2 regions of the Celerinatantimonas marina genome follow, and region 2 is predicted to be linked to the other one. Evidence: riboswitches for the same ligand, from Rfam matches in the RefSeq annotation. Region 2 holds a riboswitch; the other holds the start of a gene.

Region 1 (4,360 bases), on a different contig from region 2:
GGTATCAGAGTAATCCGTTAGTGATTCAGGGGCCGGGAGCGGGTCGAGAAGTGACAGCCGGTGCTATTCAAAGCGATTTGGTACAATTGTGTCAGCGTCTGGTCTAAATGAGTGTTCCTAATACCCGATCACTGAGACTATTGCCAACGTCGACACGCATCACCCCAAAAGCGTATCAGCTACGGGTATAAAATTGTCCGGCTTGCCAGTTGCTGATAGCGTGCTCGGAAGCTTCAAACAGTGGCTTTGGGAGTTGATTGATTTCAAACCAGCGCCACTGTTCACAGCGGTGGGGTTCGCGTAAACAGGGCGTCTGAGCAACTGGATCGCAGGTTAAAATCGCAGAGACAAAATGGATCCCTTCGTGCTGATAGGTCTGCAGGTTATTGGTTAGTCCGATGACCTGCACATGTTCTATGGTTAAACCTGTTTCTTCCTGTACTTCCCGCATTGCTGTTTGTTCAAAGCTCTCGCCGAGTTCGACCTTCCCTCCCGGAAGCGCCCAAAAAGGCGCATGGGTATTGCAGCGTTTACCGAGGAGTAATTTCCCTTCCTGATTGAGAATAATGACTCCGACGCCTACTTGTGGTGTTGGCATGTTGTTTTTATCCTGTTATAAATCACCGCCTTTAGCATATCCCTTTGAGCCTCATTCGGGTGGGTTGCGAAGTGGCGGTGCCTGTATGAAAACGCCCCCACCTTTGTGATTATGACTTGTGTGGCGTGAGCCAGACCCCAACTTCAGCGTGATCAGTATAAGGAAATTGATCAAAGATGGCCCAGCGTGTTATTTGATGCGTTTGACTGAGCTGCTGCAAATTGGCATGTAGTGTCTGAGGGTTACAGGAAATATACAGAATATGGGTATAGTCCTGAACCATATTTAAGGTGTCCTGATCTAATCCCGATCGGGGCGGATCGACAAAAATCGTATCACATTGGTAATCACTGAGGTTGACCTGAGCATTGCTCAGACGTTGAAAAGGGCGGCCATGCATCGCTTCGGTGAATTCTTCCGCTGACATTCGCAAAATTTTCACATTTTCGATCTGGTTGACGGCGATATTATATTGGGCTGAATCGACCGACGGTTTGGCGATTTCGGTAGCTAGAACTTTACGGAAGTTACGCGCTAAGGCCAGTGAAAAATTGCCATTCCCGCAATAAAGTTCGAGTAGATCACCGTGTTGTGCGGCGGTGACCTGAAGTGCCCAAGCCAGCATTTTTTCATTGATACCGGCATTAGGCTGCGTGAAGCTGTTTTCCACCTGTTTATATTGCAGTGTTTGGTTATCGACGTGGAGATGTTCGACGACAAAATCCTGATCAAGTAGAATTTTTTGCTTGCGAGCGCGTCCGATTAGATGAATATCGAAGTTTTCACGGAGTTGGTTGCGAAGCTGAGTCGCTTGTTGTAACCAAGCTTCATCAAGGTGTTTATGATAAAGCAGGCTGATAATTGCTTGGCCACTTTGGGTGGAGAGGTAGTCGATTTGAAATAGCTTATGACGTAAGACTGGGTTGTGTCGCAGTTGTTCCAGTAGTAATGGCATCAAGGTGTTGATCAACAGGCTTGCCGGTGGAAACTGATCCACACGGATTTTATGCTTGGTTTGTGGATCAAACATAATGTGATAGAGATCCTCCCCCTCATGCCAGACCCGGAACTCCGCTCGCATTCGATAATGTTCGGATTGCGATGCAAAGACTTCTGGTGGTTGGGGGGTTAAATCTGCAAATTGCTGACGGATCCGTTCAACCTTCGTACTCAGAAGGGACTGATACTGTTCTGGAGAGTATGCTATTTCGGCCATGATCGTTCTTTTGGTTGATGCGCTTCTGGCGCGTCATTTTAGGTAAGCCTGATTTTAATACAAGGAGTAATTATAAGATGCATTTGAAAGTTATTTAATAAACTGCGTATAATCGCGCCTCCGTGGTGATGGCCGAGGCCATTGAAAAGGGAATCTGGTGTAAATCCAGAGCTGTCGCGCAGCGGTAACGATGAATCAGGAGTGGCAAACCACTGCATCTGGTGAGATGTGGGAAGGTGCTCTTGAGGCCGAAAGGCTATCTCGAAGTCCGAAGACCTGCCCGGAGACAACAACAGCTAACGCGTTATTTAGTGGGATCTATTATGAAAAAGCAATGGAGCTGTGTGCTGTTTAGTCTGGTTGTACTAAATAGTTATGCTCAAGAAGGGAGTAAGTCTACTCCGACAATGTTAGTGACAGCCAGTCGTATGGCTGAATCAACCGAAAAAGTCCTTTCTGCTTATACCGTCGTAACATCGGAAGATATTGAACGGATGCAGGCTTCCAGTATTTTAGATGTGCTTTCGATGCAACCGGGTGTCAATATTCGAACCAGTGGTGGGCGGGGCACAACTTCCTATACTTCCATTCGGGGGGATAGTAGCAGTCATACGTTGGTATTGGTCGATGGCGTTCGGGCGATGAGTGCTACCGCAGGTGGTTCCTCGATTAGCTTTTTACCGGTCAGTATGGTGGAGCGGATTGAAATTATTCGTGGGCCGAGAGCTGTGCAGTATGGTGCAGATGCAATGGCTGGCGTGATCAATATCATCACTAAACCTGAGCCGGGGGAAGAGCAACTGCGGCTGAAAGCGGGAATGGGGAACCGAGGATATGGACAGGGCAGTGTTCGTTATGTCCATCAAATCAATCAGGCGATGCAACTGCAAGCCAGCGTGAACGAAGAGCGTTCAGATGGCTATAACTTTAAACCGACCAGTACCTTAGATCACGATTATGGATATGACACTCAGCAAGCATTGGTGGGCGGATCTTATCAGATTAATCCGAAGCTACAATTGCATGGGAAAGCGATTCTGAACCGAGGGCACTCTGAATATAATATTGCCGGATTTTTAGGGTCACCCGATTCAGTCGCTAAAACGGATTTGTTTCAACAGTTCTATGTGTTGGGCGGCGATTACCAAAATGACACGTATCATAGCGATTTAAATGTCAGTTATGGGATTGATGATAGTCGCGATCATGCGTATCACACTCGTTATGTGACGCAGAGATATGCTTTGAACTGGATTAACCGCTGGCAGTTCAGGCCACACTGGCAGCTCAGTGGTGGAATTGATGGACGTAACGATGATGTGGGACGTTCAAGTCAGAGTTATGATGAAACTCGCCGTTATAATGTTGCGGTATTTAGCCAGCTGGGCTTTGATAATGGCGATTATCTGGCTAATGTCAGTGTCCGTCAGGATCATAATCAGCGCTATGGGAATGATACGACTTTCGGAGCTGCCGCGGGCTGGAATTATCTCCCTCATCAACAAGTTAAACTGAGTTATGCGACGGCATTTAAAGCCCCTAACTTTAATGATCTGTATTATCCGGGTTTTTCGAATCCAAAGTTAGATCCTGAGCACTCCAATACGTTGGAGTTAGGGTTTATCGGAAATAACGCTTGGTTTAATTATGAAGTGAATCTTTATCAAAGTTGGTATCGTGATTTGGTGAGTTCACCGGCACCGACTTATATTCCAAGCAATGTCTCCAAAGCTCGAATATCGGGTAGTGAATTCATTTTGAGTGGAAATACGGGGCCGATCCAGCAAAAGCTCAGCTATGTGTATCAATACGGCGAAGATGAAAATACCCATCGGCAATTACGTTATGTACCTCAGCATAGCGTGAAATGGCAGATGGACTGGGATCTTGCCCATTGGCATCTGCATTCGGGACTCAAATGGATCGCAAAACAGTATGCTGACGTTAGCAATAGTGTGCAGATGCCGAGTTATATGACATTGAATTTGGCTGTGGGGTACCAAATTACTTCGCGCTTTAAAGTTAATGCCAGTGCTCATAACGTATTGGATCGTCATTATGATTCACAGTCTACTTATCGGGCTCCGGGGATCGATACTCGACTCAATGCAACCTACGATTTTTAAAGAATTGAACTGATTGCCACTCTTCATCCCTGGATCCTTGCTTGATCCAGGGGTTGATTCTCTCTTGCTGTTTCGTCATTATTGCGCCCGAATTTAGTCTGAATAATTATTTTTTGTCATTTTTATGCACAAAATAAATAATTTTTAAAGTAAATGAGGGTGAATTGTGAGAAGTATTTTGAGGATATCAGACATTATTGCACTCGGTTTTATGCTTTTCGCATTTTTCCTAGGAGCTGGCAATATTATTTTCCCACCTTTGGCGGGACAACTTGCCGGTTCACATTATGTTTGGGCTATGAGTGGTTTTCTGGTGACTGCCGTAGGGTTGCCATTAGCGGGTATTCTCGCGATTGCCGTGGCGGGCGGTTCCTGGGAAAAGTTGAGTCGAGATCTGCCCATACACATTGCAACCTTATT
Region 2 (4,360 bases):
GGATTCCAATATTTTTAGCTTGCATTTTTAATTGGATGCGAGCAATGCCCTTCTCCGTATCTCGATATGGCAATCAATAAAGTGGTGTGGCAACGGCTATGGTGCGGTGCCTCGAAGCGCAAGGTCGCTTGTCTTAGCGATTTACGACCGGGTGATGAATAGTGATTGGACTGGATCCTGTCATATCTGAGGCTGTGAGAGCGTTAAGCCTATGGATTCGCGCATCTGCGGACGATATAAAAATATCGGTTGATTTTTGTACTTGGATCAGGCTTTGCCGTGCACCCTCTTTTTATAGATTGGGCGATTATTTATGCATCGAAGAATTAAAGGTTACTTTTGGAAATAATGTAATGAGCCAAATAATGATAAACGAAAGAATATATTGGCAGTGATAGTTAATAATATCTAAAGCATATCATATAAAAGCATAAAATTTTATTTCACATAAAAGTATAATTTATCGTATCTATATGTAATAAGATGAAAAGAACTTATTTGATGTTAGCTATTTTATAATATGGCCGGAGGCTGTTGCTCCGCCATGATTGAATTAATTGATGAAATCAATTTCAGATCATGGTGAAGGGGCAATATAGGAGTGTATATGTATATTGGATGGATTTTTGTCTTCTTTTGGGCCTCTGGTTATATTGCGTCCGCTATTGGATTGCAGTACACCAACCCATTGACATTTATCACCATCAGAATTGTGATTGCCTTTCTATTATTTTATCTAACCCACTTCATTAAAAATAAAGGCCGGTTCACATTAAGTAAACGCGATATTATAGCGTGTGTTATCGTCGGTGCATTTATACAGTTTATATATCCAGTTACGTTTGCTTATTCGTTAGCCTTAAACATCTCTCCGGCGATGCTGACGATCATTTTAGGGTTGCAACCGGTTATAACCTTATTTATCTCAAGAGATATCTCATATAAGATTCAAATCGTGGGAATTGTGGGGTGTTTATTAGGAACCATACTCTTTTCTATAGAAGACTTTTCGCTCGGGACGTCAAATATAGAAAATATAGGATATGCCGTGATCTCATTACTGGCGATCACATTGGGATCGATTATGCAAAAAAAATATTGTTCCCATATCAATATTATAGAAAATATGTCGATTCAATGTTTCGCGGCACTTTTTCTATTAATTCCATCCGTATCTATATTGGGTCCCTTTTCATTTGAGGTTAATGCGGCCTCGATAATATCCGTATTATGGCAGGGTGTATTAATATCGTTTGTATCCTCGGTTTTACTGATTAGAGCACTACGGCTGGGTGCGGTGACTCATGTATCTATTTACTTCTCTTGTGTTCCTGTTTTTACTGCGGTCATGGCCTATATCGTGTTAGGTTCTGCATTAACGATGACCATGTTAGGGGGCATGTTTTTCATTATCGCATGTACATTTTTAGTGCAAAATCCCGGGTATTTTGAAGCGGTAAGAGAAAAATTATTGAAGAAAATCTGATCAGTGCCGCACCTGTTCGCGGTTAAAAATGTGTATGCTTTATATTGATAGAAAAGCACCGCCAAGCGGTGCTTCGTTATTTTAAGCCGCGTGATACAACCGCCCGCTGACAAATAAGGTATTTTTAAGCAAGTAGGCCGTTTTGGCCAAGGCTAGAATGGCGATATCAATCAGCGGTTCGACGATGATTACACTCATATAAGCGATACCAAAAGTGAGGATCTGGTGAATATTCTGAGCGCCGAATCCTTGGCCATAGAGCGCCCAAAATCCCACCCAAATTACAATGCCTCCTTGATAAGCGACAGATAAGCGTAACGCCTGATGGTATTTCAAATCTACATAGGCGGTATTTTTATCGATAACCTGCTGGGCCAGTGCATACATGGCATACAGAGGGACGAGTAGTGTAGTCACGTTCATCCCATATTGGGGCAGGTCAAAGGGCGCCAAAAATAGCCCTTGAACTAACAAACCGAGCGCTAATCCAACTCCTGCAGCTGCCGGCCCAAAGATTAAAAATAGCGTTGACCCTAAAATCAAGTGCACTTCCGAAACCCCGATGGGGTGATGGGGAAGAACTTCAAAAAAACAAAACACTAAAGCACTACAGATGAGCGAGCGAACACTCAGTGATAATAAGCCGCGTTGTCTGGCTTCTTGATACCAAAGCCGCGTTAAATAGCCGATGGCCGCTGTAGCCGTGGCGTAACTGAGGATAATTTTTTCAGGGCTGACCAGCCCGGGTTCGATATGCATGGTGGTCTCCTAGGGTTCTACATCCCCGTAGAACAGCGTAAAAAGAAGGGTTAGGTTAGTCTCCGGACTTAACGCTACAAACAGACCTTCCCGGTGTTCCCAGTGGTCTGTTATCGATTATCCTTATGCGTCTACCGTTGCGGGGGCAGTAACTGCTTGACCTCATCATTGAGGAATACAGTTTTCCTATGGCCTAATCCCGTGTGAGAGAGTCTCTCAAAAATGAGTATATGGAGTGATGACGAATATATGCTGATGTGTATCAATTAGGAGACACTTAAAGCAAAGGCTGGATCCCCGTCTTCGGCTCGATGACTTCAACGATTTGTCTAGTTATTTCTAAATACCAGTGTTTCTAATCCGAGGTTACAGCGACCATTGCCAACGTCGACCCGTATCAACTCCCTCCATGGGGCTCCACCGCATCATCCCCGACGCGATGGGGCGATTTATCGACATGGCCTCTACTTTTTGGGGGAAACATAATAATGAACAGCTATTTAGACGTGAGTTGGAAACTGATCCAAATGCAGTGTTAAATTCGCTAGGGTATGTAGCGTGTCCGCCAGTGTTTGCTCATCAAAATCAAAATGGGGATGATGGTGACCGGCACTTAAATGACTGCCAAATACGCAGTACGCGGCTTGTCCTCCGTGGGCCTGAACGCGTTCGATAAAATAAGTGGCATCCTCGGAGCCAGCCGCTTTATCACTATGATCATAAATCGCTTCAAAGCGCCCGCTTTGGGCGGCTTGTTGATGAATAAAGGCAACCCATTGTGGACTTGATTGAGCACTTTGGGCTGCACCTACTTGCTCGATGTGATAATCCACGGCATACATCTGCGCCACACCGGCGATGATCTGCTCGGCTTGCTGCTTAAGATAATCGTTGATGGCATTATTTTGCCCACGAGTTTCTAATTTCAGCAAGGCATTGGGTGCAATGACATTGCGGCCGGTTCCGGCTTGTAATACCCCGACATTGATTCGCGAAGAGCCATCACTATGACGACTAATCCCGTGCAGCGCCAGCGTTGCCTGAGCGGCAGCAAGTAGTGCATTGTGGCCGTTTTCGGGATTAGCTCCGGCATGAGCGGCAATCCCGGTGAAGGTGACATCCAATTTGCTGGTGGCTAAAAAGCTGTCTTCGGCGCAGATCATTGCCTTACTGGGGATCCCCATTCCAAGATGGATCGCCGTAAAATAATCGATATCATCTGCCACGCCCGCTTCGGTCATAGAGCGAGCACCCCGGGTGCCTTCTTCAGCGGGCTGAAAGATGAGTTTGACGCGTCCGGACCAGTGAGTGCGAGTTTGGGCGAGCAAATGGGCGAGTGCCAGACCAATTGCTGTATGGCCATCGTGACCACAGGCATGCATGGAGCCATCGTTTACAGAGTTAAACCCCAGTTGGGTCGGTCGATGGTCGTCATGCTGATCTTCACTCAGATCAAGCGCATCCATGTCAAAGCGATAGCCGATGGTCGGGCCTGTACGGCCGCTATCCAGTGTTGCCACAATGCCGGTAAAGCCATTAGCTAATTGTGGTAAAAAGCGCTCACAGGCCCCCTGGGTTTTGGCGCGAGCGAGGGCTGCGTCGAATTGGATTTGAGTTGGGAGTCCCATGCGAGCCTCGGCTTTAATCACTTGCTTACCAATGGCCAATTGATAGCCGAGTTGCTCCAGTTCTTGGGCAACTCGTGAGGCGGTGCGTAATTCCAACCAACCGGATTCGGCATGTTGGTGAAAGTCGCGTCGCCAGGTGATCATCTGTGGTAATAAGGTTTGGATCAGGGGTTCAATGACAACAGCAGACATAATGATTCCTCAATAATTACAGATGAACACTCACACCCGGTCCAATGGGGAAACCGGTCACATAAAATACGCAATAAAGTCCGATCCATGCCAGTAAAAAGCAAATACTGTAGGGGACCAACAGGGAAACTAAAGTGCCAAAACCAGCTTTGCTATCATAGCGACGCATAAAGGCTAAAATCACTACAAAATAGGGATTGAGCGGGGTGATGATGTTGGTTGATGAATCAGCGACTCGATAAGCGATCTGGATAAATGCAGGACTATAGCCCAGTTGCATAAACATGGGAATAAA

What was found. Region 2 has a riboswitch for cobalamin ahead of ABUE20_RS04790 (energy-coupling factor ABC transporter permease). Riboswitches for the same ligand answer to the same signal wherever they lie in the genome.
Region 1: it holds a riboswitch for cobalamin, as region 2 does, so the genes downstream of both, ABUE20_RS10255 (TonB-dependent receptor domain-containing protein) here and ABUE20_RS04790 (energy-coupling factor ABC transporter permease) in region 2, are expected to answer to the same signal.

What each region holds. Positions count from the first base shown of each region.
Region 1 covers NZ_JBFNXK010000008.1:3,273-7,632, reverse strand. Annotated here, with positions in the region: gene metL (bifunctional aspartate kinase/homoserine dehydrogenase II) at 1-107, shown strand, start outside; gene ABUE20_RS10265 (nucleotide triphosphate diphosphatase NUDT15) at 176-598, opposite strand; gene trmA (tRNA (uridine(54)-C5)-methyltransferase TrmA) at 708-1,814, opposite strand; cobalamin riboswitch at 1,920-2,112, shown strand; gene ABUE20_RS10255 (TonB-dependent receptor domain-containing protein) at 2,138-3,940, shown strand; gene brnQ (branched-chain amino acid transport system II carrier protein) at 4,107-4,360, shown strand, end outside.
Region 2 covers NZ_JBFNXK010000003.1:186,737-191,096, reverse strand. Annotated here, with positions in the region: gene ABUE20_RS04795 (DMT family transporter) at 608-1,486, shown strand; gene ABUE20_RS04790 (energy-coupling factor ABC transporter permease) at 1,568-2,245, opposite strand; cobalamin riboswitch at 2,282-2,457, opposite strand; gene ABUE20_RS04785 (amidohydrolase) at 2,746-4,065, opposite strand; gene ABUE20_RS04780 (AbgT family transporter) at 4,082-4,360, opposite strand, start outside.